2 regions of the Paenibacillus sp. B46(2026) genome follow, and region 1 is predicted to be linked to the other one. Evidence: riboswitches for the same ligand, from Rfam matches in the RefSeq annotation. Region 1 holds a riboswitch; the other holds the start of a gene.
What was found. Region 1 has a riboswitch for glycine ahead of gcvT (glycine cleavage system aminomethyltransferase GcvT). Riboswitches for the same ligand answer to the same signal wherever they lie in the genome.
Positions count from the first base shown of each region.

Region 1 (15,798 bases):
TTCCGTTAATCTTGACGCCATATCCACGTCTGCGAACCAGCTTCAGTCCCGCCTGACGAATCCGTGACTCCAGATCGTCCAGATCAGTCGTTACAGTGGATACAGTCACTTTCAGATCCGAAGCCAGGGCGAGCAACTTTACAGGCTCCGGTTCATCAAGCAGGATGCAAAGCATGAAGAGCTTACGCTCTTCCGGCGTAAACTCTACGTATTCTTTACCCTCTAGTTGCTGGCGCAATACAGCCAGATCATCGGAACTGGCATCGATTCGGATACCGGTTCCTGATTTTTTTTCCAGCCTCATGCCCAAAGGTTCAAGCCATTGTTCGATCATTTGAAGCTCCCGGTGAACGGTTCGGGTACTGACCTTTACTTCAACGGCGATTTCGCCGGCAGTGACTTCATGTGGATGCTCCAGCAGAAACTCCACGATTTCACGCTGTCTTTTGGTAATACTCATATCTCAGCCTCCGGCTCAGGGAAAACGAATGCGTGCAATTACTTCAGACGTTCAACGAGCGCATCGTATTCCGGGCTTTTTAGGAAGTTGTCGATGGATATATGTTCTGCGTTCGGTGCAACGGAGCGAGCTCGATCCGTTAATATTTGTTGTGTGATTACCACATCTGCATCCGGCGGGATATCACTGATGGCCGTATTGGTCACCGTAACGTCAATCCCCTCTGCCTTCATCTTCTTGCGTAGAATGGAAGCGCCCATGGCACTCGACCCCATGCCTGCATCACAGGAGAAGACAATCTTCTTCACATCTGTTTTCACTGTAGAAGAAGCCATATCCGCGGCTCTGTCTGCTTCACGATGATTTGCCGTAATGCCAGCGTTTGGCACGGTTCCTTGACTTTTCATGTCTTTCATCCGACTGGATGCGGACTCCAGATCTTCGTCCTTTTGTTTACCCGTTTTCAGCAACACTGCTGCAACCAGGAAAGAAACGACGGCTGCTACAAGCACCCCTGCGAGCATCGGCAGGTATCCACCTTTTGGTGTTAAGAGGAAATACGCGATAATACTACCCGGTGATGGTGCCGAAACAAGTCCTGCTCCGGTGAGCATGAATGTTAATGTACCTGCGACGCCACCCGCGATTGCGGCAAGAATCAGAATCGGTCTCATCAGAATGTAAGGGAAGTAGATCTCATGAATTCCCCCGAAGAAATGAATGATAACGGCACCTGGTGCAGAAGATTTGGCCATTCCGCGTCCGAAGAAACAGTAAGCAAGCAAGATACCCAGTCCCGGACCTGGGTTGGATTCAAGCATGTATAATACGGATTGCCCTAATTCTCTCGCTTGATCTGTTGCAATAGGTGTAAGAATACCGTGGTTGATTGCATTGTTCAGGAACAATACTTTACCTGGTTCAATGATTAGGTTGACCAGCGGTAGCAAGCCCAGATTCATTAAGCCTTGTACCCCGGCAGACAATACTTTGCTAATCGCTTCTACAGCAGGCCCAATGCCCAGTAGAGCAAAAATCCCCAAGATCCCGCCAATAATACCGGCTGAGAAGTTGTTAACCAGCATTTCAAATCCGGCTCTAATTTTGCCTTCAATGGATTTATCGAACTTTTTGATGATCCATGCTGCCAGTGGTCCGGCAATCATGGCGCCGAGGAACATCGGGATATCACTACCCACGATGACCCCAATGGTCATAATGGCACCCACGACACCACCACGCTGACCATGCACCATCGTACCCCCGGTGTAACCAATTAACAGTGGCAGCAAATATTTGATCATCGGATCGACTAGCTGTGCAAGCGTCTCGTTAGGGAACCAGCCTGTTGGAATGAACATGGCCGTAATTAATCCCCAGGCGATGAACGCTCCCATATTCGGCATGACCATACCACTCAGGAATCGGCCAAAACGCTGCACACCTACCCGTAGCCCACCTTTGGAATTGGACGATTGGTCCAAATTACTCATTGTATTATCCTCCTTGGATCAAGTGATTATGATTTATGAAAGGGGTATCATTTCTCCCCTGCTGTAATCCTAAGCGAGAATGGTCTCCTGTTCAATGAAATGAAAGCGTACTTTCGTCATGAACAATGATGACAACATTAGGTTATGTAATCGTTTTTATCTATGCATAATGGCTGAACCCATTGGTACACAAGGCTTTTCTTGCCTATGACTTTTATTATTTCCAAAATCATTTTCTATCCTATAGCTTGGACTAATCTTGCTATTCACATCCACAATCTGCTTAAATCAGCATTCACAACGTTCATTGGAAAGCACAAAAAAACCTCTGCAAGCATAGGCTCACACAGGTCGCAATAACATGAAGCACGTCTCATATTTTTATAAAAATATATGTTAATAAGTACAAGTTCGTTGATACTATTCTTCCGTATGTTTACGATACGCGTCTGCATTCATCAATGTAGACAATGCTGCTGTCAGATCTCCCTCAACACGAATCTCAATCATCCAGCCTTCCTCGTAAGGAGAGCTGTTCACAAGTTCAGGTGAGTCCTGCAACGAATCATTGACTGCAATAATTGAACCAGTGACGGGAGAGAACAAGTCCGAAACCGTTTTGACCGATTCGATCGTTCCAATGCTGTCTTCTGCTTTTACATTGGATTCAAGGTCAGGCAATTCCACAAACACAATGTCACCCAGCTGATGCTGCGCGAACTCGGTAATGCCAATACGTACAGTATCCTCCCCTACGGTTTGCACCCATTCGTGCTCTTCACTGTACAGGAAATCACTTTTCAATTCGCTCATCGATATCCGCCTCGCTTTTCATTAATGAGTGCATGCGTTCTTTGACCTTAACCTTTTTCCCAGAACATAGCGTATGATATTTATGAATCAAATGTCAAGATACCTCACAATTTATTTGCTAATTGCCTCCTCAAACCGTAACCTGAATACACTCTTTCTACATATACTGGTGAATATTAGAATAGTAAGCGCAGTCTTTATAAATATACGAACAATAAAATTAAAATTATATTAAACATTCGGTTTTAAATCATTTTCTATGATATCGTTCTTGACATCGACAGTGGATTCACGTTTTAATGAGAGGAGTAAATGTGTTTATTGGACTATGTTATACCCGCGGATGAATGTAAAGGGAGAGATTACCCGTGACACCCGATTCGGGATGTACATGAGGTAACGCCGAAGGAGTAAACCACCGATAAGCGGCGGTGAATCTCTCAGGCAAAAGGACTTTTACGGGACGCAACTCTGGAGAGCATCTATTCGCCCTGTGCGGGCGTAATGATCACCCAAGGGGAAACCTGCTGCACAACGCAGCGGGGTAACTCTCAGGTACAAGGGACAGAGCCTTAGAATACAGCGTGCTACTTGGCATGCCGGTTCTTTGGCCTGTCCTTTTCCTTTTTCCCAAAAAACGAAAAACAGGATTCAGATCGGCGCTGCCATAGCTGCCTTACCATACTTATGTGATGAAAATCTCTAGCTGAAAATTTAAAAATACCCTGATTCATTGATCCACGATTATTATATTCGGTCGGCTGACGGCCCATGACGAGGTGATTTGATGTCCGATTTGCTTAGAACACCACTCTTCCCACTGTATCAGCAATATGAAGGCGTACGGTGCATTGATTTTGGAGGCTGGGAGCTTCCGGTGCAATTTAGCGGAATCCAGAAAGAACATGAAGCGGTACGTGAGCGTGCTGGACTGTTCGATGTATCCCATATGGGCGAATTCACAGTACAGGGTGATCAGGCTGAAGTATTTTTGCAACAAATGATGACCAATGATGTGACCACGCTGGTCCCTGGTCAAGCCCAGTATACCCTGATGTGTTATCCGGATGGCGGTGTGGTGGATGATCTGCTCGTGTATAAGCTGGAAGAACAGAACTATATGCTCGTGGTTAACGCCTCCAACATCGACAAGGATTGGGCATGGCTGCAAGAGCACTTGATCCCTGGCGTAAGCTTGACCAACGATTCGGAGCAGACGGCACTACTGGCTCTGCAAGGTCCACTGGCTGTAGATATTATCGGAAAAGTTACAGATATGGATGTATCCACGATTGAACCGTTTCGTTTTGTGCAGGATGCTGAAGTATGTGGAGTAAAATTGCTGTTGTCCCGTACCGGTTATACCGGTGAAGATGGCTTTGAACTATATGTACCTGCGGATCAGGCCGCTGTGGTCTGGAATGGATTAATGCAGGCTGGAGAAAGTCACGGACTGGTACCAACTGGACTTGGTGCCCGGGATACACTGCGCTTTGAAGCGAGGCTCCCCCTGTATGGACAGGAATTGTCGGCAACCATCTCTCCACTCGAAGCTGGCGTAGGTATGTTTGTGAAGCTGAATGCTGGACCCTTTATCGGACACGAAGCCTTGTTACAGCAAAAAAAAGACGGTCCCGCCCGCAAACTGGTCGGCATCGAAGTGCTGGAGCGCGGTATTCCCCGCCCACACTATCCGATTTACGCCGAAGGCGTACAGATTGGTGAAGTGACAACAGGCACACAATCACCTACATTGAAGCGTAATCTGGGGCTTGCCCTCATCGACAGCAAATACGCTGCGCTGGGAACCCCGCTTGAGATTGAGATCCGCGGCAAGAAACTGAAAGCCGAGGTCGTGAAGACCCCTTTTCATAAACGGACACGTACGTCAAAGACACCTACTCAAGGAGCTGATCAAGCATGAGCAAGCACCGTTACATTCCCATGACCGAGCAGGATCAGAGCGCCATGCTCGCAACCATCGGTGTGGATACGCTGGAGGATCTGTTCCAGGACATTCCTAAAGAGATTCGTTATCAGGGTGAGCTGCCCGTATCCTCCAAACTCGATGAATACGCGCTGACACGTCACATGTCCAAACAGGCTGGCGCCAACGCCAATTTCGAAACACATGCCAGCTTCCTCGGCGCAGGCATATATGATCATCATGTTCCTTCCGTCATCAATCATGTCATTTCCCGTTCCGAGTTCTACACCGCCTACACACCTTATCAGCCTGAGATCAGCCAAGGTGAACTACAGGCCATTTTCGAGTTTCAGTCCTACATCTGTGAATTAACCGGTATGGCTGTAGCCAATGCCAGCATGTATGACGGTGCAACGGCCTTTGCAGAAGCAGGTAATCTGGCCGCAGCGGCAACTCGTCGCAAACAGCTCATCGTATCCCGTACCGTTCATCCGGAAGCCCGTCAGGTATTGCAGGCGTATGCGCACGGACTGAGTCTGGAGATTGTTGAGATTGGCTATAAGGATGGCGTCACTGACTGGGATGCCCTGCAAGCCGCCATATCGGACGATACCGCTGCTGTCATGATCCAGAGCCCGAACTTCTTTGGTGCCGTGGAAAATGTAAAGCAGGCTGCTGACCTCGTGCATGCGCACAAGGGCCTGCTCGTCGTAAGTGCTAACCCGCTATCGCTGGGTCTGCTGGAAGCCCCAGGCAAGCTGGGTGCCGACATCGTTGTTGGCGACGCGCAGCCCCTCGGCATCGCCGCTTCACTTGGCGGCCCGACATGCGGATATTTCGCCGTATCCCAGCCTCATATGCGCCGAATTCCTGGCCGAATCGTAGGCCAGACAACCGATCGCAATGGTAAGCGTGGTTTTGTACTCACGCTGCAAGCGCGTGAACAGCATATCCGCCGTGAAAAGGCGACATCCAATATCTGTTCCAATCAGGCTTTGCTTGCACTCAGCGCATCTGTGTATATGTCCATCATGGGTAAACAAGGAATGATCGATGTAGCGGATCTGAATTTACAAAAGAGTCATTACACCCTGAATACATTAACTGCGATTCCTGGAGTTAGCCTTACATTTAATGCACCAACATTTAATGAGTTTGTGATTAAACTTCCTGAAGGAACAGACGTGAATACACTTCAGTTGAAACTGCTGGATGCGGGCTTTATTGGTGGCTACGAACTCGGACGTGATTATCCGGAGCTTGCCGGACATATGCTGGTTGCTGTTACCGAACGACGCAGTAAGGAAGAGATTGACGAATTCGCACGAGCATTGGAGGGATCGCTGTGACTCAGGAAACGACGACAACGACAACATCAGTACAAGGACAATCGGAAACAGGCACCTCTTCCTCCACTTCGGCTCCATCTGAGACAGCTACAACATACAGTGCACAGACCTTATCTCCTGCTCCGGAGCAAGCATTGATTTTTGAACTCAGCAGCCCTGGACGTGTCGCTTATTCCCTGCCAGAATGTGACGTTCCTCGTCAGGATGCCGATACGTTGATTCCCCGGGAAATGCTCCGCTCGGAAGCAGCAGCACTGCCGGAAGTGTTCGAGGTAGATGTTATTCGACACTATACAGCCCTGTCCCGTCGCAACTTCGGGGTAGATAACGGATTTTATCCACTGGGCTCTTGTACGATGAAATACAATCCAAAGATTAATGAGGATGTTGCCCGTTATAATGGTTTCGCCAAAATCCATCCGTACCAGCATGAATCCAGCATTCAAGGTGCACTTGAACTGTTATATACGTTGCAGAACGACCTTGCAGGTCTGACAGGTATGGACGCTGTGACTCTGCAACCAGCCGCTGGTGCCCATGGAGAATGGACTGGACTTATGATGATTCGTGCCTACCACGAAGGTCGTGGCGAACAACGTACCAAAGTCATTGTGCCCGATTCTTCTCATGGGACCAACCCGGCAAGTGCAACCGTTGCAGGATTTGAAACTGTGACGATTCCATCCCGCGCAGACGGACTGGTCGATCTGGACGCACTCCGTGCAGCCGTCGGTTCGGATACAGCAGCATTGATGCTGACGAACCCGAATACACTTGGTTTGTTCGAGAAAGATATTCAGGAGATTGCATCCATCGTACACCAGGCTGGTGGCTTGCTGTACTACGACGGAGCCAACTCCAATGCTATTATGGGCATTACCCGTCCGGGTGATATGGGTTTTGACGTGGTGCATCTGAACTTGCACAAAACGATGAGCACGCCTCATGGTGGTGGTGGACCTGGCGCCGGACCAGTAGGTGTGAAGAGTCGTTTGGTTCCGTTCCTGCCTAAACCGATGGTGATCAAAAATGCTGATGGGATGTATGCATTCGATCGTGAAGGCGATCAATCCATTGGCCGGGTGAAAGCCTACTACGGTAACTTCGGTATATTGGTTCGTGCCTATGCCTACATTCGTACCTATGGACCAGAAGGCTTGCGCCGTGTCTCTGAATGTGCGGTACTGAATGCCAACTATATGATGGCCCGTCTCGCACCTTACTACGAGATTCCGTATCCAGGGGTATGCAAACATGAATTCGTCATGTCTGGCCGGGGATTGAAGCAGTATGGTGTGCGTACACTTGACGTTGCCAAACGATTACTTGATTTTGGATATCACCCTCCTACGGTGTACTTCCCACTCAACGTGGAGGAATGCATCATGATCGAGCCAACGGAAACCGAAAGCAAAGAAACGTTGGATGGATTCATTGATACGATGATACGGATTGCCAAAGAAGCAGAAGAGACACCTGAACTGGTGTTGAATGCACCGTATGGCACACCGGTTACCCGTCTCGATGAAACAACCGCGGCACGCAAACCTGTTCTGAACTGCGCTTGCAGTTAAACACTAAGTGAATTTCTAATCCATGCTCTTGCTGATGTTAACTACATCAGTAAGAGTATTTTTTTGGTTAGACATTACAGGACCTTTCTCCTCGTACTCCTCTTTTATTTCCTATTCATTCGCGCAACAAAAAAAGCCGATATCCACATAATTCGCGGATACCGGCAAAAATCGCTGCATGAATGCAGCTCATTATCGGAAAAAGAAAAACCTCAAATCCGGAGGAACCCCCGGCAAAATTACGCTTGAATGCTTTGAACCAATTCAACGACTTGTTCAGCCGTTTGCATATCCAGAGCTTTGGCAGCCAGTTCCTGCATATCCACACGGGACAGCTTGGTGATCTGACTACGAGCTGGCAGAATGGATGTAGCGCTCATGCTGAACTCATCCAATCCGAGACCGAGCAGCAATGGAATTGCTGTTTCGTCTCCTGCCATCTCACCACACATGCCAACCCATTTGCCTTCACGATGCGCTGCATCGATAACCATTTTAACCAAACGCAAAATGGCCGGGTTGTAAGGTTGGTACAGATAAGCCACTCGTTCGTTCATACGGTCAGCAGCCATCGTGTATTGAATCAGATCGTTCGTTCCGATACTGAAGAAATCCACTTCTTTGGCAAACTGATCCGCCAGAACTGCAGTCGAAGGAATTTCGACCATGATTCCGAGTTGAATGCTGTCAGAAACAGCAATACCTTCAGCAACCAGCTTCTCTTTCTCTTCGAGCAAGACAGCTTTTGCTTCACGGAATTCACCGAGTGTTGCGATCATTGGGAACATGACACGCAAGTTTCCATGTACGCTTGCACGCAGCAATGCACGCAATTGTGTACGGAAGATATCCAGACGGTCCAGGCACAGACGAACTGCGCGGAAGCCGAGGAATGGATTCATTTCTTTTGGCAGATCCAGGTATGGAAGCTCTTTGTCTCCACCGATGTCTAGTGTACGAACAACGACAGGTTTACCTTCCATTTTTTCCAGTACCGCTTTGTAAGCATTATACTGAATGTCTTCGGAAGGAAGCTTGTCTCTACCCATGTACAAGAACTCGGTACGGTACAGGCCTACAGCCTCGCCGCCGTTTTCCAGAACACCCGTTACATCATTCGGTGTACCAATGTTGGCTGCAAGTTCAACATGAACGTTGTCCACTGTTACCGTTGGCTCATCACGTAGTTTTCTCCACTCTGCACGTTGTGCATCATACTGTTCCTGTTTGGCACGGTATTCAGCAATAACTTCATCAGTAGGGTTAACCAGCACGTGACCATCCAGACCGTCAACAATGATCATATCGCCTTGTTTCGCTTGAGCCAAGATATCCTTGGTTCCAACGACAGCCGGAATTTCAAGCGAACGAGCCATGATCGCCGAGTGGGAAGTACGTCCACCAATGTTGGTTGCAAAACCTTTAACAAATTGGCGATTCAGTTGAGCCGTGTCGGAAGGCGTCAGATCCTCCGCAAGCACGATCACTTCTTCATTGATCTCAGCCGGACTCATGAAGTCGATACCAAGCAAGTGATTTAGCACACGTTTGGTAACGTCACGCATATCTGCTGCACGTTCCTGCAGGTACGCACTCTTCATGTTCTCGAACATGGAGATAAATTGCGATGCCGTTTCGTTCAAAGCAAATTCTGCATTGATCATGTCATCTGCAATTCTAGCTTTAACCGGATCAATCAGTTCCGGATCATTCAGAATAAGCAAATGCGAAGCAAAAATCTCAGCTTTTTTCTCGCCAAGCTCTTGTAAAGTACGCTCTTTGATCGCCTCAAGCTCAGCCTGGGACTTGCCCAGAGCTGAGTCGAGTTTCGCGATCTCTGCGTCAACGTCGGTAATTTGGCGTTTTTCTACAGAGTAATCAGGATGCTCCAAGATAAACGCCTTGGCGATAGCAATACCCGCCGAAGCCGCGATCCCGGAGACATTAAGCATTAATTTCGCCCAACCCTTCGTTAACCATAACGTCAATCAAAGCTTGAAGAGCTTCAGCTTCGCCTTCGCCTTCAACGATGATGCTGATGGTGTCACCTTGTTCCAATCCGAGGGAAAGAACACCCAGGATGGATTTCAATGTTACTTTTTTACCGTTAGCTTCTGCAAAGGATTCTGCACCTTTGAATTTGTTTGCTGTATTAACCAGGGCTGTCGCCGGACGTGCGTGGATACCATCTTCGTCTGTAATTCTGAATGTTTGTTGCATTACAATCATCTCACTTTCAGTAGTTTGGTTTAGGCATTGCATATATTTACACTTGCTTGCCATCGTTGGAACACTTCTTATTTTATCTCAATGATTGGCTGTTCGCCAACTTTCAGCACTCCACTCTTCTTCAGCGTTACCGTGGAGCCCTCTGGCAGGTTGGTGAAGATAACTGGTGAAATGATCGAAGGAGCGTTTGCTTTGACGTACTCCAGATCCACTTCCATAATCGGCTGACCTGCCGATACCAGATCACCTTCCTGTACCAGTACGTTAAAGCCTTGACCTTTCAGCTTCACCGTATTGACACCTATATGAACAAGCACTTCCTTGCCTCCATCGGACATGATGCCCACGGCATGTTTGCTTGGAAATACATTAAACACTTTACCATACACAGGAGAAGTTATTGTACCATCATGTGGCAAAATTGCGAATCCATCACCTGTCATTTTCTCAGCAAAGACCGGATCAGGTACGTTTGTAATGTCCAGCAATTCACCATTGACTGGCATTACGATATCCTCAGCAACAATGCGCTCGCCTTGCTCACCTTGTGCCTTCTCCTCTTCTGGAGTTGGTTTGGCAGCTGCTGGCGTTGGTGCTGGTGTTCGTCCTGCAATAATATCCTGCATTTGTGATTTGATCGTGTCGGAACGTGTTCCGAAGATGGCTTGAACATTATTACCCACTTCAAGCACACCAGATGCACCCAATTGTTTCAAACGATCTTTTTTCACATTGGATTTCTCATTAACTTCAATCCGCAAACGAGTAATACAAGCGTCCAGATGTTTGATATTTTCCTTGCCGCCAAAAGCTTCAAGAATGTTATGTGGCAGATCATCCGTTGAACCGGAGCCTCCGCCAGATGCGGTTTCAGGCGTTGCATCTTCGCGTCCAGGTGTTTTGAGATTGAATTTGCGAATGATCAATCGGAATCCGAAGTAGTAGATCACCGCAAGGATCAAGCCGACAATAATTACGTCCCACCATGGTGTACGGTTCGGAATAATACCGAAGATCAGGAAGTCAATGAACCCACCCGAGAACGTCATACCGATTTTGACACCAAGAATCTGCATAGTCATGAAAGACAACCCTGCAAAAATACAGTGCACTGCAAACAGGAGTGGCGCTACAAACAGGAATGTGAATTCAAGTGGCTCTGTGATCCCTGTAAGGAACGAGGTCAGCGCAGCTGAACCCATGATCCCTGCAACATACTTTTTGTGCTCCGGTCTTGCTTCATGGTACATCGCAAGTGCCGCAGCTGGCAAACCAAACATCATGAACGGGAATTTACCGACTTGGAACGTCCCCGCAGTTAGGTTCACACCATCCCGTAGTTGATTGAAGAAGATTTGCTGGTCCCCACGAATGACGTCTCCAGCCTTGTTCACGTACTCGCCGAACTCAAACCAGAATGGAGAGTAGAAAATGTGGTGAAGACCGAACGGAATGAGTGACCGTTCCACGACTCCGAAGATGAATGCCGACAGTGTCGGACTTGTATCTACCATGAAGTGAGATACAGCATTCAACCCATTTTGAATCGGAGGCCAGATAATCACCAGAAGCAACCCGATCAAGAGAGATACAACCGAAGTAACAATCGGAACAAAACGTTTACCTGCAAAGAAACCAAGGTAAGACGGCAGTTCGATTTTGAAAAATCGATTGTAACACAGTGCGGCGGCAATACCTATGATGATACCTCCGAACACGCCTGTACTTAATGTTGGGATACCCAGGATGCTGGCATAACCCGGTACTTCACCGATCATTGCCGGAGTAACACCTACCGCGGTACCCAGTGTAACGTTCATGACCAGATAACCGATGATGGCTGCAAGTCCCGCAACCCCTTCGCCACCGGCCAAACCGACGGCTACACCGACGGCAAACAACAATGCCAGATTATCAAATACGATCTGACCTGCGTTCATCATGATTGTTGCAATCGAGTTCACCCAAGGGGTGTCGAGCGCCGTAACATATTGCAAGAAATCCGGATTGACCAGCATGTTACCGATACCAAGCAGCAAACCTGCAGCTGGCAGAATGGCCACAGGCAACATAAGTGCCTTACCTACTCTCTGCAATACACCAAAAAGCTTTTTAAACATCGCTTCGTTTTCACCCTTCCGTTTAAAGTTGTATGTTGTTATGCAAGCAAGGGAACACAAAAAAGGCATGAATTAATAAAGTGAACTGTACCAACCTTGGGGTATAGCATACCCTTAATAAGGTAAGAACAATCACACTCTAAATAACTCATGCCTGATCGAGTCAGTAACACGTCGCTTATGTTTATTCAGTTGCTTGATTACGGAAACCATTGTAGCACCACTTCTAATCCATTGCAAGCCTTTACACAAAAAAACTTATTTCCGAATTCCATCAATGAAATGATTTCACTTATTCTCTTCTTCTTTCCGCTGATTCAGCCGTTGAAGATGAATCGTCAGATAGCTTACCTCCGCAGGATAGACAGGCAGATTCAACCTTTTCTCCATCACTTTGGTCAGCTTCCATGCAAGCGAGTACATTTCAGGATACTCCAACTTGAGCAATGAATCCAATTTATGAAGTTCTTCCACTTTGTCCCCCCGGCGAACACGTTCAAGGGCGAAACGAAGATGAGTCAGCAAACGCGAGTAATCAAGCGATTCCGTTTCAAACGAATAATCGAGTTGGTCGGACACCAGGCTCACCAAATCAGTGATCAATTGTGAGTGTTCACGTACCTGGGATATATTCTGATTGGTCATCGCGCTATAGATGTGAAGGGCAACAAAACCAATCTCGTCCATCCCCAGATCTACGCCCATTCTCTCCTTGATCAGACGAACAGCGTACTCTCCCATCCGATATTCTTCAGGATAAATCTCGCGGGTTTCATATAAAAATGGATTTTGTATGACAATGCCCTGCTCCTTGCGTTTTAACGCGAAAGAAATATGATCGGTTAATGCAATATGGATATGTTCATTCAGAGGAACGTCCGTACGCTCTGCGATATACGTAATGACTTCGTTAATAATCTCGATCAATGCTTCATCCACCTGTGGAAGAAGCTGCTTGTACTGCTCTTGCTCCTGCTGGTTTTTCAAAATGAACATTTTCTCCACAGCCATCAGTGGAATGTGATCACTTGGTTTTCGGTTAAAGCCAATGCCTTTACCAATAACAACGACTTCCCCATGATCAGGATGCTGTGCAATGATTACATTATTGTTTAGCGCTTTATCTACATGCAGGCTGCTCATTATTTGCACCTCATTTTTCACACCATCTTAGGTGTGATAAGTCACACCCTGTTACGAACAAAAAGACATCCGGCGCGGGCAAACCGCGCCGGACGTCTCGCTTAAAAAGTAACAAAAATTCGCCTTAAGGTCAATAGAGTATACCTGCAACATTGGAAGTGGTTGTTACTCGTCAACTCCAGCTCTTTCCACAATCTTGTCGATTATGGACGGGGTTGTCACAGACTCGCTCTGTTGAATGGCAACCGGCGCAGGTGTTTTGGACTTGGTAAGACCTTTAATCAGCTGCTCTACATCGATGCCGGATACGCTCTTGAGCATCTCTGGAGCTGTAGCCATAAGCTCGGTAACATAGTTACTGACACGCGTAGCTCCTTCACCTTTACCTGTATCTACCACAGTCAGTTTATCAATGGATGCAATTGGCTCTGCAATTTTGCCAGCCAGCTCAGGCAGCATTTTGACGATGATATCGAGTACAGCCGCTTCGCCAAACTTTTGGAACGCTTCGGCCAGTTTTTCTTTCGCTTCTGCTTCAGCAAGACCGCGTAAACGAATAACTTCCGCATCCGCTGTACCTTTGGCAAGTTCTGCATCCGCCATGGCCTGACCTTCAAGTCGTTTCTGTTCCGCTGTTGCTTTGGCATGTGTTTCGATGGAGTACTGTACTGCATCAGCTTCACGCATTCTTTTCGCTTTATCTGCTTCGGCAGCCTGCTCCACCGCATAACGATCCGCTTCTGCCTTTTTCTTCACTTCGGCATCATATTGCTTCTCACGTACGACGATTTCTTTTTCTTGCAGATCAATCTCACGTTCTTTACGAACGAGTTCAACCTTCATTTCTTCTTCCACCACGGTCTGTCTCGCACGCGCTTCATGAATATGGTACGCCTGATCGGCTTCCGCTTTTGCTGTATCCTGGTCCCGCTTAAACGTGGCTACTTTCAGTTCCTTCTCTTTGGCTGCTTCAGCGATATTGGTATCACGCAGCAACTCCGCTTTTTGACCCTGTTCTTCCGCATTAGCCTTTTGAATACGTGCATCACGCATCGCTTCTGCTTCAGCAATCTCGGCATCACGCTTCACTGCCGCAATTCTCGGTTTACCGAGTGCATCCAGGTAGCCTTGTTTGTCACGAACATCCTTAATGGTAAATGAAACAATTTGCAGACCCATTTTCTTCAGATCTCTAGCTGCTACTCCTTGAACCTCTTGCGCAAACCGATCCCGGTTCCGATATACTTCTTCCACCGTCATTGTACCGAGGATGGCCCGCAAATGCCCCTCCAGTACCTCCTGTGCTTCGCTTCTTAGCGCTTCTACAGGTTTACCAATGAATTGCTCAGCTGCCGTAGCAACGTCCTCTACAGCGCCCCCAACCTTGATAATAGCGACACCGTCAGCAATAACCGGAACACCCTGCTCCGTATACACTTCAGGTGTGGAGACATCCAGCTTGTGGGACAACAAGGAGATAAACTCGGATTGCTGGAATACCGGCAGGATAAATGCACCGCCACCACGAACAATTTTAATTTTTCGGCCAGAATCATCATCGGAAATATTTTTGCTACCCAGGAATGACCCCGTAACGATCATCGCTTCATCCGGTCCAACCGTTTTGTATCTCGCCCAGAAAGCCAAACCCAATATCAGAATCACACCAACCACAACTATAGGAATCAACAAAACATCCCAATCCAAATTATCCATCATGCTACATCTCTCCCCTTATTCATTCGTAAATGCTCAAACTACTTAGCTGATTAGGCTACCTTATAAATCTTTAAGTACATTTTCATCCCATTCCGACACTCGCAGTACGCCATCTACGACATCCACCACGACAACACGGGCTCCCGCCGCAATGGGGATATGTTCAAAGCTGGATGCTGTTTGAATCGTACTACCGGAAGCAAAACGGATCATCACTTCACCAAAACCTTTTTCCGGCACCGGAATGGTAATCTCTCCAATTTTCCCTGATAACTCTTTCATAGAAAATGCAATCGAGACATCGCTGTTACGCATCGGTTTGATATATGCGAAGAATACCAGCATGGCTGCAGCAATACCTATAAGCAGGGATAGTATTAGACCGGACATTGCACCTAATGAACTATAACGTGTCAGCATAATGCCTGCCCCACCAAAGGTTGTAATGGAACCAGCTAACACAACGGGTTTGAAAAAATCAAGACCTGGCATTTCGAAAGCTCCGTCCAGCAAGCCGTCAATCAAGTCACCCAGCACAAGGCTGACAACCGCAAATATCGCCCCTCCGATTAGACACCCCCAATAAATTGTTTCCATCCCCTGTTCCTCCTCTCTCTGCGCTGCAAATACATCCTAACTGAGCATTCCACATGTAAATAAATACGTAGTTAACCTCAAAATGTTTCAAAATCTTTCCTCAAATGTATTCTGGAGCCGATAATGGGTATTATCACGACATTCTGTTCTTCTTGCTTCATGATCCTCCATCATTCACATGTACAGCCCGAATACATGAAAAAACCGCAAGCCCCCATGAAGGAGACTTGCGGCTATTGGACAACAGAATGTGTCCGTTCACTTGTCAGTGATTATAGAATTACAGAGAAGCCTTGTAGATGGATACAACATCTTCCCGTTGCAGTTTCTTGAAGTTACCGAATGGGCCAAACAGCATCGCTTTGTCAGCCATT
Region 1 is NZ_CM165907.1:5,127,662-5,143,459, forward strand. It holds gene AC1S8V_RS22835 (BglG family transcription antiterminator) at 1-460, opposite strand, end outside; gene AC1S8V_RS22840 (PTS mannitol transporter subunit IIBC) at 499-1,953, opposite strand; gene gcvH (glycine cleavage system protein GcvH) at 2,374-2,766, opposite strand; glycine riboswitch at 3,110-3,232, shown strand; glycine riboswitch at 3,236-3,336, shown strand; gene gcvT (glycine cleavage system aminomethyltransferase GcvT) at 3,554-4,690, shown strand; gene gcvPA (aminomethyl-transferring glycine dehydrogenase subunit GcvPA) at 4,687-6,042, shown strand; gene gcvPB (aminomethyl-transferring glycine dehydrogenase subunit GcvPB) at 6,177-7,616, shown strand; gene ptsP (phosphoenolpyruvate--protein phosphotransferase) at 7,856-9,568, opposite strand; gene AC1S8V_RS22870 (HPr family phosphocarrier protein) at 9,561-9,836, opposite strand; gene ptsG (glucose-specific PTS transporter subunit IIBC) at 9,914-11,965, opposite strand; gene glcT (glucose PTS transporter transcription antiterminator GlcT) at 12,254-13,108, opposite strand; gene floT (flotillin lipid rafts scaffold protein FloT) at 13,274-14,824, opposite strand; gene AC1S8V_RS22890 (NfeD family membrane protein) at 14,888-15,424, opposite strand; gene AC1S8V_RS22895 (iron-containing alcohol dehydrogenase) at 15,705-15,798, opposite strand, start outside.

Region 2 (15,798 bases), 2.3 Mb from region 1:
TGAACCACAGATTCTGCTGCTCGACGAGCCGGCATCTGCACTTGACCCGGTATCTTCGGGTAAGGTTGAGGAATTGATCACCGAGCTTAAGAAGGATCTGCGGATTGTTATTGTTACCCATAACATGCAGCAGGCGGCACGCATCTCGGATTATACAGCTTATTTTTATCTTGGAAATATGATTGAACATGGGGATACAGAGCATATTTTCACGAACCCGGACAATCGTCTGACGCAAGAATACATTATGGGTCGTTTCGGTTAATTGGATCATGGAGTGTCACATAGAGCAACAGACAGAGAGATTAAGAAATTAATAGAGACAAAAGAAAGCACAATGCCTGGACGGTTGTTCGGGGGTTGTGCTTTTTAATTTCATTTTGGAAGAATTTGCTGTATGTCAAGCAATCATGCTACGATATTTATTAATAAGAGAACGTTTACATTACTTTGAAGGAGATGTTGATCATCACTACGGACCAGATGTCTTACGACCATATGGCAGCTCAGATTATACAAAACTACACTATTGAGAAACCTGTCGTTTCATATATTCGGCATAATGAGAATCTGACGTATCATGTTGTTGATGAAGCAAGCGGGCAGAAGTATCTGCTACGGATACACCAAGCCGCATATGCAAGTATGACAGGTATTCAGCATACACTTCCTGCGCTGGAGGCAGAGATGAATCTGCTTCATGAGTTGAACGCAACGACAGCATTGCGCGTGCAGCATCCGGTACGGAATGTATCAGGCGAATGGGTAACGGTATGGACAAGTGAAGCGGGAGAAGAGATTTGTTGTACGGTATTGGAGTGGATTGAGGGCAGGGACATCCAGCAGGGAGAACGCCTGACAACAGAGCAGATCTATGATCTTGGGGCACAACTGCAGATGCTTCATCAATATGGGCGTGAGCAGGATCAGACAGATCGAACAAAGGTACGGCCGGCATATGGTAATAGCCATGAGAACTTGGTCATGCTAGGGCAGTTAGAGGAAGGCGTCCGACTGGGAATTTTTACAACGGAAGACTTCGATCTGCTTCGTGAGACGTTTGAGAACATTAATGAACAGCTAGCAACGTACCCGCAGAACGCAGGGACATGGGGGATCATTCATGGGGATATTACTCGCAACAATCTGCTGATAAGGGAGCAGGGAATTTCCATGATTGATTTTTGTCTACACGGTTATGGTTATTATCTTTTCGATGCCGGAGGGGCAGCACTTATGTTCAATCGGGAGGAACGTGACATATTCTTATCCGGTTATACCCAACAGATCGCGCCACTCACGGATCATGATATTCGATTAATGGAAGGGTTCATGTTGATCTTTACACTGGGTTATTATGCCTTTCAGATGGCAAATGAATCGAGACACGAATGGATGAAAGATCGCATGCCGAAGCTGTGCAGCAAGTATTGCAGACCTTATGTGCAGAACGAGAGCATCTTCTATGAGTTATGAGGTATTTTCTTTTCTAGGAGCTATAACTTAGGATTAAGATTGTGAATAATACCTGGGCGTCCTGAACAATCGGGGGGCTCTTTTTGCATGCATTAGATAACGATCGTAATGGACATTTATGAAGAAAGTATAAACTCTGCGGAGAGTCAGCTTTTCTTCGCTACAATACAGTCATGGGAGGATGAAGCAGCGATGAGAGACAGCGAGAACATATTGCTGGTGGAGGATGATCCAGAGATTGCTCGCATTCTGAGAGATCATCTACGACGTGAGGGTTATGAGGTGACTTGGGCATCAAGCGGTTTGGAGAGCTGGGAAGACTTTAGGGGGGGGACCTATCAATTAGTCCTGTTAGATCTGATGCTGCCGGAGATGGATGGGTTCACGGTATGCAAAAATATCAGGCTAATCAGTGATGTTCCGCTGCTCATGATGAGTGCTCGAATCGAGGAAGAGAGCAAAGTCAGAGGGCTGGGTCTGGGAGCTGACGATTATATTACCAAACCCTTCAGTCTGACAGAACTTACAGCCCGCATTAAATCCCATCTGAACAGGTACCGGAGATATCAAGGTGTAGAGCCGGAATCGACAGATCAGCAGTATAACGATGGGTTATCGATCGATGATTTGAATCAGCGCGCACAGATACATGGAGAACATGTGGCACTAACCAACAAGGAATGGGCTTTGCTCCTACTGCTTGCCTCTCATCCGGGCCGGGTGTTTACCAAGGCGGAACTGTATGAACATGTCTGGAGTCAGCCAGAGGCGGGGAACTCTAGTACGGTCACAGTTCATGTGAAGAGCCTTCGGGCCAAGCTTGGTGACGAGCCCCATCATCCACGCTGGATTCAGACGGTGTGGGGCAGTGGCTACCGATTCGTGGGGGAGCCGGAAGAATGAAGCTGAAGTACTGGTTAATGCTTGCCTTTCTCATTGTAATGCTGCTGCCTGTCGTTGCAGGGTGGGCGCTGTACTCCCTGTATAACTATTACAATGATCAGCGTGCCGTAACGGAATATGTAGAGTTGTCCGGTCAAATGGCCCCTATTGAACTGGCTTTATCTGACCCGGGGCTGTACCGTCTGCAATCGCCTGATGCCTTCGCTGCACTCTCTGAATTGGAGGATGTTCGGGTGAACTTTGATCTGTATTTACCAACAGGGATTCGGGTGTATACATCTGGCGAGAACACATGGACTGCTGGAGCCTACACCGTTGGGGGCGCGGAGCTGTATCGTAATCTGTACAACTTACAGATTCGTCATCGCACATTTTCACTGAAAAAACCCGTATGGGAAAAGGGTGAGTTGGTTGGCATTTACGAGATTGTCATGCTGCGTGGAGATTGGCTGGAAGGCATATCCTTGCGGACAACCTGGGTCATTGGTCTGGCTGCTGCTTTCTTTATCCTGTTATACGGAACAGTGCTGTGGCTGCTATCCAGAAAGCTCTTTCGACCGATGAAATATCTATTAGAACGAATGGATGCTTTTGCACGGGGAGAGGCTGTTCCAGATGTGCTACCTGTTCGTCATGATGAAATGGGCACATTGCTCCAACAGTTTGATGCAATGCAGGAGAAAGTCAGAGAAACCCAGGCTGAAGTGCGAAGAGAACAAAAAGAGAAGGAACTTATGGTTGCCTCTTTGTCTCATGATCTGAAAACGCCGTTAATGTCCATTAGTGCTTATGCGGAAGCACTTAGTAGCAATCCGCATCTGGAACGCCGTGAAAGGCAGGAATATCAGGACGTGCTGTATGGGAATGTGAAGCGGATGAAACAGATGATTAGTGAACTTGAGATGTATACGGCGCTGGGTTCCACTGAATCGGAGATGGCCATGGTTGAGGTGGAAGGTGAGGAGTTTTTCGATATGCTGCTTGGGAGCTATGAGGGACTTGCCGAGCGTGGGCAGATTGACGTGAAGATGGATGTCCGCACAGATCAACTGTACCGAGTTCATCCCGAACAACTGATGCGCCTGACAGATAATCTGATAAATAACGCACTACGCCACACAAGGACGAACGGTGTAATGGGACTAGGGGTTATTGCTTCAGATGGGGAGCTCCCAGAATGGATTATTCCCTCGCTTGGAGATGAATTGGATAACTACAGGGCGGGGGCAACATTGATCATAGTACAAAATGAAGGTCCTGCTATTCCTGAAGAACAGCTCATTCGTATCTTCGAACCCTATGTTCAACACCAGAATCAGGAGGAGAAGACGTATGCAGGTGGTTCGGGATTGGGATTGAGTATAGCCAAACGGGTTGCAATAAAGCACGGGGGGGATATGCGCATGTGGTCATACGAAGGATATGGAACGCTGGCAGCATGCCGATTGCCTGAACATGGAGAATGTAAACGCAGAGAGGATGGGTAAGATGATGAAAAAAGGATGGATGATGCTGGGTACTGCTTTGCTTGCAGGCGCCCTGCTTGGAGGTTGCGCGGAGAAGGATATGCTGGCTATGTCAGGAGACGATATGATCGAGAAGGTTGTCTCAGCAGAAACAGAACCTGCCTCATATTATGCGGAAGGTGTGATGAAGATATGGGCGGACGACAAGCTGACTAACACGATGCAAATTAAGGAATGGGTAGATGGTGAAACCGGCCGAAAGCGCACGGAAACATCCGAGAATGGCAATGTCAGTTACGCAGTTAATAACGGAAAGGAGATCATCCTTTATGAAAAAGAAACAGGAGCAGCATATTCCATGGATGCATCATCCGTGTCACAACAGCCTAATCAAACCCAGAAGCAAATATTGGTTGATCAACTAGAGCGGTTACGTATTACGCATGATGTGAATATGATGGGACAGGAGAAACTTCATGGACAGGACGTCATTCATATTGAATTGACACCAAAAGAAGAAGGCGTATTCTCCATATCTTCAGAGTATTGGGTAGACCCCAAAACGTGGATGATTGTCAAAGTAAACAGCGCGTATGGGGATGGGAAATCAGAAATGGTCTATGATCCGATTCAGTATGACCCTGAATTCACAAAGGATACTTTCGTAATTGACATCCCTAAGGAGGTCGATGTGAAGGACTTGAACGATATGATGCAGAATTCCGAAGTGACCTTAGAGGAAGCGGAAAAAGCGTTGGAACAGCCGTTCCTACAGGACACGAGTGGAGAATTCGAACGATCACGGATCGAAATGTCTACATTGGGCGGTGAGCTGAGCAGAGATGAAGTAACCTTGTATTATGTACGTGACGACAAGGTAGAAGTCAGCCTGACGGTATTCAAGATGCCGGAAGAAAATGTGGACGATACACTAATGCCGGATGAAGCCAAGATTAAGGTTCGTAACACCGAGGGTTCATATATGAAGAGCATTCGGAACATATCATGGAGTGAAAATGGCTTGCGGTACTCCGTCATGGGTGAAAACGAAGGATGGACGAAAGAGAAGCTTCAAGCTTGGATAAATGAATTGAAGCTGCCTAATCATTCCTAATGAGTGATAAAGATGATAATTATACGTCACTTTTATTGACATATAATGTGTAGCATATTAATCTGTAAGTATATGTACCGAATATGATCATTTTAACAAAAGATACACGTTCGATGTGTGTTCGAACGAGGATATGACTATACAGCGGATGATAACGAGCGGGAGAGACCTGGTTAGCCGAGCAAAATGGCTAGTGTTCAGGCACCGAAGGAGCAAGCTGCTGCGCACCCGGCGTAGTGGTTAATCTCTCAGGTAAATGTACCATCGTTGGACGCAACTCTGGAGAGTGCGCGAATTGCGCCACCCAAGGGGTATATGATCAGTCAGCCCGGTGAGCTTGCCTGTAATCGCAGGCATTCACCTTGTCCTTGGACACTGCTGATCATGAAACTCTCAGGTATCGAGGACAGAGAGAGGGCTTGGGGCCTTCTTCTGTCCTTTTTTGGTGTCATCATTCAGTAAATAAGGAACAATCTGTATATGCTTCTGGATGGAAATGACGAATATAAATGGAGGGTTGCAGGTGCGGTTTAAAGATGTTTTTTCAATTATTGGTCCGTCCATGACGGGGCCTTCAAGTTCACATACAGCTGGAGCAGCAAGGTTAGGAAGAATTGCTCGACAGTGGCTGGGATGTACACCGGATCGGGCACGACTGACACTGTACGGTTCATTTGCAGATACGTATCAGGGGCACGGAACAGATCTGGCACTGATCGGTGGTCTGCTGGACTATGTCACAGACGATCCGCGTATTCCAGATGCAGAGCAATACGCAGAGGAAGCGGGCATGGAGGTTGAGTTTTATACAAGCGGCCTGCCTGCTCCTCATCCGAATACGGTCAAAATTGAATTGTGGCATGGAGATCGCGTATGCTCGCTGATCGGTGCTTCCATTGGCGGCGGCAGCGTATCAGTGCATGCGATGAATGATTTTCGTGTTCAGATCAGTGGAGAGTTTCCGACACTCGTTCTGCGACATGCGGACAAAGCGGGGGTGCTTGCGTCAGTGACATCCACGATCAGCTCATCCGGGGTTAACATCGGGTATATGCAGGTAGATCGGAAAGCCCGTGATGGAGAAGCGCTGACGGCAATGGAGATGGACGGCGTGCCTAATCCGGATATGTTGAAGCGTCTGCGTTCGCTCGACCATGTCCTGGACATTCGTGTCATTGATTTGAAGAGAGGAGTTGATTCGGATGCGGTTTAAACATTTGCATGAACTGAATACGATCTGTACAGCGGAATCCAAAACCATTGCTCAGCTAATGATTGAGGAGCAGGTCCAGGAGACCAATACGCCGGAAGTGGATGTTGTGCAGCAGATGTCGGACTATTATCAAGTGATGAAGGAAGCGGTACACAGGGGATTAACGGAAGATACCACATCACGCAGTGGGTTAACGGGTGGAGACGGCAAGAAAATGGCCGAGTACATTCGCAAGGGTGAGACTTGCTCTGGCGATGCTTCTGCACTTGCCATGGCGTATGCCCTGTGTGTATCTGAAGTGAATGCCTCCATGGGCCGGATCGTGGCAACACCAACAGCCGGTTCCTGCGGCATTATTCCTGGTGTGTTTATCAGTTCACAAGAGCGGTTTGGCTGGACGGACGAACACTTGGTGAACGGGTTGTTCTGTGCCGGGGCAATCGGTTATGTCATTGCCAACAATTCGTTTATCTCCGGTGCCGAAGGTGGCTGTCAGGCGGAAGTGGGTTCTGCGATTGGTATGGCTGCGGGTGCTATGGTTGAGCTGCGTGGAGGTACACCGGAGCAGGTCGTTCATGCCGTTGGCTTGGCGTTGAAAAATACACTGGGCCTTATCTGCGATCCAGTCGCAGGGCTCGTCGAAATTCCGTGCATCGTCCGTAATGGACTTGGTGCCGTAACAGCACTGGCTGCGGCCGATATGGCATTGGCCGGTGTGCGTAGTGCCATTCCGTCAGACGAAGTTATAGACGTCATGCTGGAAGTAGGCAGTGCAATGCCGAGTCGCCATCGGGAGACAGCCCAGGGCGGGTTGGCCCAGACGCCAACCGGACGCAAAATGATGCAGAAGCTGGCTAAACCGAAGGCAAAGCGTGCTGAGCCTGAGCCGGAATCGAACACAGCCGATTCTGACACAACTACAAGTGGGGCAGATAATGCTCAAGTGGACACGGACCCTCAGGTTTAAGCTGAACCGGGACCACCGAGATATAAATCAGTGACATTATTATGTATAACGGCGAATACAAAAACAAGCGTCCGCAAACCTGGATTCAGGTCATGCAGGACGCTTGTTTTGCGGTTGGGTATAGCCGAGATGTACTGCATAAACGGAATGACACATGTATGAGTATTAAGACGATCCCTGAGTCACAGCCGTACTCAGTACGGCATATCCATACGTAGGCAGCTCAATGGCGAGCACGCCATCTTCCTTGGCAGTACGATGGTTTCCGCCGAACAGCTCGGTCCACTCACCGTCACCTGCCTCCAGTTCGACAATGGCTGTCTCCTCTGAACGATTGAACAAGATGAGGATGCGTTCCTCATTGTCTTGCCGTTCGAATACCAGTTGCCCCCCATTGTGGCGAGCCTGCAGGAAACGAATGGTGCCTTCCGCACGGAGGGCGGGATGAGCATGACGCAGGGAGATCAGTTTCTGATAAAAGTCGAGCAGTTCCCGGTCCTGCTTTGCTTCATCCCACTCCATGCATTTCCGGCAGCCGGGATCATGCTCACCGTCCATTCCGATCTCGTCTCCGTAATAGATGCACGGAGCCCCCATATAACTGAATTGGAATAACGCAGCCAGCTTCATCTTGCGCTGATCGCCCTCACACAGGGTGAGTAGACGCGGGGTATCGTGGCTGTCCAGCAAGTTGAATGCTACTTCGCTGGCCTGAAGCGGATAGCGGGATAACTGTCGACCGATGGAGTTCGCAAACTGTTCGGCCTGCATGGTATTTTTCACAAAAAAGGCATTCACGGCATCGGTAAACGGATAGTTCATGGAAGCATCGAACTGATCTCCCTGCAGCCAGGCAGAGGACTCGTTCCATACTTCGCCCAGAATATAGGCATCCGGATTAGCGGCTTTGACTACACGGCGGAAATCACGCCAGAATGCATCATCCACTTCGTCCGCGACATCCAGTCTCCATCCGTCTGCACCCACTTCCTTGATCCAGTATTCGGCAACTTCCAGCAGATAGGCCTTAACCTCCGGATTCTCCGTATTGAGCTTCGGCATGTGCGCTTCGAATCCGAATGTCTCATAGGTAGGAATGCCATCCTTCACATCCAGCGGGAATTCGTGCACGTGGAACCAGTCCTTGTATTTGGATTGTTCCCCGTTCTTCTGTACATCCACAAACGGTGCAAACGTCTTCCCGGAATGGTTGAACACGGCATCCAGCAGAACGCGGATTCCGCGCGCATGGCACAGCTCGACCAGCCTTTTCACGGTATCTGCGTCACCAAAGTGCCGGTCTACATGCAGGTAGTCCTCGGTATCGTATTTGTGATTGGTGGTGGCTTCGAAGATGGGTGTGAAGTAGATTGCATTAATACCAAGCTGGCTGATGTAATCCAGATGGTCGATCACGCCCTGAAGGTCACCGCCGAAGAAATTGAATGGTGTCGGCTCGCCCCCCCACGGTTCCACCTTTTCCGGACTAATATCTGGGTTGCCGTTCGCGAATCGTTCAGGGAAAATCTGATAGAACACTGCATCCTTCACCCATGCAGGGGGTGTGAACACAGCTCCGGCGTGAATATAAGGGAACTGGAACATACGGCCCGGATCGTCCGGTTCTTCTTCCTGGAAGTCCGTCTCGGTCATCCAGATCTGTTCGTCTCCGTTTTTTAATAGAAAAGAGTACTTCAGTCGGTGGTAAGGAGGCTTCACTTCACCTTCGTAATAATCGAACATGGAGTCTGTCGTAAACTTGGTTAAGGGAACCAGCGCTTTGGTTGCATCCCAAGCATATTTGTCCCCGGTCAAGGCATGTACCTCGGTCAGATCGTCCTTTTTGGCACGCAGGCGTAGACGGATCGTATCCCGGTCGTAGGCATAGGCCCAGTTCCGTTTCGGTTGATGATAGATGGCTTCCAGCAGCATAATGAAATTCCTCCCGTCAGGTGTAGAACTAATATGTACTTGGTAGACTTGATTAATATGACATTCCCCACGTTAATGGATAAGCTATAATTAGCATGTGTGGTAACGTAAAGGCTTCAACATTGTTTCAACAAGACATGAATTCATTTGTTATAGGCAGCTTTTATCATTATTATGCTCAGATATATCATTAACCCAATGGGGACAGAAAGGAAACGAATATTCGGATGAAAACTAAACTGTTATATATTGAAGACGATACGGAAATTGCGACATGGGTCAGAGCCGATCTGGAGGAGCGCGGTTATGAGGTGGTATGGCTCGGCAGTGGTGAAGGTGCAGCGGAGGCTGCTGTCGGTTGTTCACTCATTATTCTGGATGTTATGCTGCCCGGGCTGGATGGATTTACGGTGGGTCAGCGACTGAAAAAAGAACATCCCGCCGTGCCCATTGTCATGCTCTCGGCCAGAACATCCATTGACGACAAGTTGCACGGTCTTGATTTTGCCGATGACTATGTGACCAAACCATTTCACCCCGATGAACTGGCTGCCCGAATCGAGGTCCAGCTGCGTAAGGCAGGAACTGCGGTCTCATCGGATACAGCCCTGAAGCTGGATCATCTCTCCATTTATGAGAAGGACAACCGGATCGTCAATGAGGAGACGGGGGATGAGATTATTTTATCGGGAAAACAGTTCCACATCTTCGCCTACCTGCTACGACATATGGGCATGATTCGAACGAAAGAGCAGATCTATGAGGCCGTCTGGAACGAGCCCTATCTGGATGGGGACAAGACCTTGATGGTACATATTCGGCATCTGCGCGAAAAGCTGGAGCTTGATCCGGCCAATCCGGTAGTTATTCAAACGGTCCGCGGTGTGGGATATCGTGTGAAGAAGCCATGATCAGGCCGTTCAGAGAACGAAAGATCATGAAGGCAGAACGAAGCATGGATGGGAAGCAATCCGGGCGGCGCAAACTTCGCTTTGGGCGGTCCTTGATGTCCAGATACATCATCCTGATCTTGGCGGCAGTATTATTTGTGCCCGTTGTGCTTCCGATCATATCCATTATATATGTTGTGGTGGTAAATAACACGAATACGAATCAAGCTGCACCTTACGGTGACGTTACCCGAATCAGTAACCTATGGTCGCGTGAAGCAGAGAACTTGGATGGTGTTTCGGATGAGGAGATTAAGGCCCGGTTGGAGCAGTTACATGGCATGTATCCCAAATCTTCCATGTATCGTGTGAATGCGAGTGGTGAGACCCTCTTTATTCTTGGTGGTGAAGATGTAACGCTGCTGGAATCCACGTCGCCGGATGGCATGACAGACACGACATTGAGATGGTCACTGGATTCCGGGCAAACGGCAGAGACCCGAATTCCAGCCTTATGGAATGTGAACAATACGGTGCAATTCATGAAAGAAGCTTCCTTTCGCGATCCGCTGACCGTAGTTGCATATATCGGCGGGAATGAACAGGACAAAGGGCAGGGCTTCATGATCATTGAAGTGCCGCGTTCACTTCTGCAAATGACACAGAGTAACTGGCCGCTGGAACTCTTGTATCTCGGCATTGTCATGACTATCATCTTCATGATCTTCATCATGATGTCGATTCTCTTCTTCGCACGTATTCGCAAAAGGCTTATTCGATTGCAGACGGCGATGATGACTCCGGGTAAGGAAGGCATTCCGCTTCCAGTTGATATTCGTCGGTCAGATGAGATCGGTCAGTTGGAGGAATCCTTCAATCAGATGGTGCATCAACTGTCCGACAGCCGCGAGCGTGAACGCGAGGAAGAACAATTACGCAAACGTCTCATTGCAGGGCTCTCCCACGATCTGCGTACCCCGCTAACGGTGATTCGTGGACATATGCATGCTTTGCATAAAGAAGCGCTCAGCGAGCAAGGTGACCGTTCATTACATCGCATGGAAGTGAAGATGGAGGATCTCGGCGGCCTCATTGACAACATGTTATCCTACAATTTGCTCACGAGTGGGAAATATACACTGAAGCTGGAAGAGAAAGATATACTGCGGATCGTCAGGGAAACGGCGGCGGCCTGGTACCCGGTCTGGGAGAAAGAGCAATTCGAAATTGATATTGACCTTCCGGAGAAACCATTGATATGGCATATGGATGAGCAGGGAATGCGCCGTATTCTCGATAATTTGTTCCAAAACGTGATCCGTCATGCCGCCAGCGGGAAGTATATTGGCATATCAACACAGGAGATTCAGGGCGAGACCGCTATTGTTATTCAAGATCGTGGTCCGGGAATGCAACAGGATTCCGACACAAAAGGCACAGGTCTGGGCCTATCCATTGTAGACCTGTTGATTCGTGAGATGGGACTGCGCAAGCGGGAAGAGAGTTCTGATGCGGGTGTCTGGACATATATCTACAGTGGTAAGGGAAACAGGGAAACAACCAACCGCTGAAATAGCTTTTTTAAACTAAACTTAAACTGGAGACTACCTTGGCTTTAACCTTGGAGGGTTACGATAGTTCCGAGGTGATCATACAATGAGTGATAATATTATTCAAACGGCGAATTTATGGAAAACATACCGGGACCGTGCAGCGGTCCGTGAACTTGATCTGCATATTAAAAAGGGAGATATCTACGGCTTCCTCGGTCCCAATGGTGCCGGCAAAACAACAACGATTCGCATGCTTCTCGGCTTGATTAAACCAACCAAAGGCGTGATCCGTGTCTTTGACAAGGATATCCGCAAGGATCGCATGGATATTTTGCGCCGTGTGGGTTCCTTGGTCGAATACCCGTCCTATTACGGACATCTGAACGCGGTAGAGAATCTGGAAACCTTACGTCGCATCATCAATGTACCAAAATCGAGAATTGCTGAAGTGCTGTCCATTGTAGATCTGACCAAGGATGCCAAACGTTCGGTGAAGGGGTATTCCCTTGGGATGAAGCAACGTTTGGGTATTGCCAGCGCTTTGCTGGGTGAACCGGAGCTGCTGATCCTGGACGAACCAACGAATGGGCTTGATCCTGCCGGCATTCAGGAGATTCGTGAGTTGATCAAACGCATGCCTCTGGAGCACGGGATTACCGTACTGGTTTCCAGTCACTTGCTAAGCGAGGTGGAGCAGATGGCCAGCCGTGTCGGCATTATCCGTGATGGAAAAATGGTGCTTCAGGATACCATTGCGAGTCTGCATAGTCAGACGGGTAGCTCTATCCGATTAACGGTTTCCGAGCCGGAAGAGGCTATGAAGCTGGCGAGAGAACAGGGGCAATTCGGTCAGCAACAGGGTTCTGCGTTAACATTCCCTTATATGGATAACCCTTCGGTTGCACTGCTTGTGCGCCGATTGATTGAGCAGGATCATGATGTGTATCGTGTAGAGGAACAGCGTCAGTCGCTGGAGGATCTGTTCATGCGGGTCATTGGCGAGGGGGCAACCATATGACCGGACGTGCGTTATCGTCGGACTGGCTCAAGATTCGGGGGAAAGGAATCTGGTTTCTCGTCTTTTTGGCCCCTCTTGGACTTACAGCAATGCAGGCGCTTAATTTCGGATTACGGTTGGACTATCTGAAAGAGCAGTATGCAGATAACCTGTGGGGCGGATTGCTGGGCAATGTGGTTATCTTTGTGCCCTTGTCCCTGATGCTGGGGGCAACCATTCTCAGCTCCATGATCGCAAATGTCGAGCATGAACAGGGATCGTGGAAACAGCTGCTCGCGATGCCGATTCCCAGACCGGCCGTGTATCTGGCCAAGTTCCTGCTTGCCTGCCTGCTGCTGGTGATCTCCTGCTTGCTGCTAACCGCAGGAATTGTGGGTCTGGGTCTGGTCCTCGGATTCCATGCCAGTGAGATCCCTTGGATGCATGCAATCAAGCTGGGGCTGCTGCCTTTAGCTGGTGCTCTTCCCGTGTTGTCGTTGGAGTTATGGCTCACGATGGTAAACAAGAATCAGGCGCTTCCTGTCACCCTGGGCATCGTTCTCGCGATAACGGGCATGTTCGCACTCAGTATCTCACCGAACTTTCCGCTCGCATGGGCGCAGATGGCCTGGAATGGACCCCATCCATATCTGTATGCAGGCATGGGTGCAGGTCTGGGGCTCTTGATCCTGTTGCTCGGTATGGTGCACTTTAGCCGGAAGGATGTGGCCTGATATGAGCTTTGCGACAACGTATTTCCGAATTCTGTCCGCTGAACGGTTGAAAATGGGCAAGTCCCCCATATGGCTCCTGATTCTGCTGAGTCCACTCATTGCGCTGCTCATCGGACTCTTGTCCACTCCATCGGGGAATTGGCAGGTATTGATGGGCACCATGGTCTTCCTGCACGGATTACTCCTGTTGCCGATGCTGACCGGTGTGTTTACGTCCTTTGTCTGCCGTTTCGAACATGCAGGAGGAGGGTGGAAGCAGATGCTGGTTTTGCCGCTCACACGTTCAGGTGTATATGCAGGCAAACTGACGATTGTACTCATGCTTCTGGCGGGTACACAAGTATTGTTGCTGATGTCCATTCTGCTGGCAGGCATGGTTCATGACATTGCGATGCCAGTACCTTGGGGATTCTTGGCGAGCAAACTGCTGCTTGGGTTGCTGGCCTGTGTCCCACTGGCTGCCTTGCAGATGTTCGTTTCCCTGGTGTGGAGCAGCTTTGCCGCACCGCTCGCGCTGAATTTTGCACTGACTGTACCGAATATTCTCATCGTGAACTCAGCTACATTTGGGCCGTATTATCCATGGGCACAACCGATGATTCTGATGACACCCGTGGACGGCGGAGGTTTCGGAGCCTACAATGTACCACTGATGACGATGCTAACGGTCGTCGGAGGCAGTGCTGTTATTTTCATTGGAATCGGCATGATGTATTTTGCGAAAAAAGAAATCTGAATAATCCGTTACACACTTGGTTATCGTAGATCAAAATCCTCTTAAGCAAAACATGCAAAGCTCTATTGTATGTACGCTTCAGGAGGATTTTTTCTAATGTCTGACCCACCCATCATGAATGGTCAACTCCCGAATGATCTTGGCTGGTGCGCCGGCTACAAGTGTATTTTCGGGTACATCTTTGGTTACCGTGCTTCCTGCTGCCACAACTGCATTTCTGCCAATGGTCACTCCGGGCAAAATAAGCGCGCCTGTACCAATCCAGGCATTATCCTGAATCACAATCCGCTTGGCAGTCTGGCTCCCATCATCCAGCGAGTCAATTCGGTGGTAGGCACTGTCGAATATGCTTGTTCTAGGACCAATCATGACATTATTGCCGATGGTCACTTCAACGTTTGCGGCAATCCCCACTCCTGCATTAATCATGACGTCATCGCCAATTGTTAACCGCGCGCCCTTGACCACCGTTAACTGGGTTCCCCAAGGTTTGCCTATGATGTTAAGCCGCTTTCCCACCTGCAAGTCACCCAATCTATTCAGATAAACCTTACCCCGAATTCGTGGCAGCAGGCCCATAGAGGGCTGAATTTTACCAAAGATGGCCAAGCCTCTTAGTTTGCCGTAAGCAATTTTAAATCTGTTGGGCAGCATGATTCATCCGTCCTCTCCGTAGTCAAAAAACGTTTTTTTAACGATTATAGCCTTTTTGATACAAAATGTATCGTTAATTTTACATCGAGGCGTCATAAGAGCGGATTATCTCTCTTTCTTTGAGAAGCTTTGCCTCAGGCGGGGGGCGGGTTCATCCTCTCAACTCCCTAACGAATCCGAGGAGTCTTATTCAAGGATTTGAAGTGATCTCAGAAATCTAAGGAACCTGAGACATGTTATATCCAATGAAACAACCGTTTGCAGCGTTTATGACAGGAGATTATGGGGATTAACGTGTCTGATGTTCTTTAAAATTTAAAAAGGGGACCTGGACACCAAATAAGATGTCCTGAGTTCTTAAGAAAATCGTTTACCCATTCGCCAGAATCAGCTGGCTTCAACTTCAAGCTTGTTAGAGGCTTACATCGATTCTTGTATAACTTGCCTGCGTTTGAAGACACCTCCTAAGTAATATCAAAATTCCAAGTATTACATCACACATCATGTGAATTGGATCATAGATTGTAAGCAAAATGAGACGAGAATCTGATAAAATAAAAAAAAGCTGTTTCTAGGCAGGCTTACATGGTTATTCGAGGGTAGGCCCATTTCTGTAAGGGATAATTAATTCCTTCTGTTAGATGAAGAAAGTGGCTGAGAAAAGAGGGGTAAGCCTTGGATATTAATAAAACGGAAACCCTGAAGCGCATTATTTCTGAGGGAAGTTCTTACCAATCACTGTTTTTTAATCATCCGGATGCCATTTATGTGATGGACATTCATGGAAACTATATTGATGCTAATCCCTCGGTAGAGCGGATATCGGGGTATACACTGGATGACTTGATTCGTATGAATCAGAGTGAGATCTGTCCTCCGGACAGTGAAAATTCACGCAAACAATACATTAAAGAGGTACTGGCTGGACGTTCAGTCAGTAATTCCATTACTTTTTATCATAAAGATGGTTCCCTGAAACAGGCAGAGATCACGTATGTGCCTATAACGGAGGGAAAAGAAGTCGTAGGAATCTATGGCATTGCCAAAGATGTTACCGCTATCCTGGAAGTGCAACGTGAGCTTAAGGAGGCACAGGAGAAATATCAGGTGCTGGCTGACCATGCACAAGATCTGATTACGACTTGTGCTACGGATGGTGAGTT
Region 2 is NZ_CM165907.1:520,497-536,294, forward strand. It holds gene pstB (phosphate ABC transporter ATP-binding protein PstB) at 1-265, shown strand, start outside; gene AC1S8V_RS02505 (phosphotransferase enzyme family protein) at 484-1,476, shown strand; gene AC1S8V_RS02510 (response regulator transcription factor) at 1,669-2,379, shown strand; gene AC1S8V_RS02515 (sensor histidine kinase) at 2,376-3,866, shown strand; gene AC1S8V_RS02520 (LolA family protein) at 3,868-4,959, shown strand; glycine riboswitch at 5,109-5,232, shown strand; glycine riboswitch at 5,237-5,371, shown strand; gene sdaAB (L-serine ammonia-lyase, iron-sulfur-dependent subunit beta) at 5,483-6,172, shown strand; gene sdaAA (L-serine ammonia-lyase, iron-sulfur-dependent, subunit alpha) at 6,162-7,139, shown strand; gene AC1S8V_RS02535 (alpha-glycosidase) at 7,305-9,071, opposite strand; gene AC1S8V_RS02540 (response regulator transcription factor) at 9,299-9,982, shown strand; gene AC1S8V_RS02545 (HAMP domain-containing sensor histidine kinase) at 10,009-11,532, shown strand; gene AC1S8V_RS02550 (ABC transporter ATP-binding protein) at 11,618-12,532, shown strand; gene AC1S8V_RS02555 (ABC transporter permease) at 12,529-13,245, shown strand; gene AC1S8V_RS02560 (ABC transporter permease) at 13,247-13,981, shown strand; gene AC1S8V_RS02565 (acyltransferase) at 14,075-14,635, opposite strand; gene AC1S8V_RS02570 (PAS domain S-box protein) at 15,311-15,798, shown strand, end outside.
Region 2: another riboswitch for glycine. It lies ahead of sdaAB (L-serine ammonia-lyase, iron-sulfur-dependent subunit beta); the one in region 1 lies ahead of gcvT (glycine cleavage system aminomethyltransferase GcvT).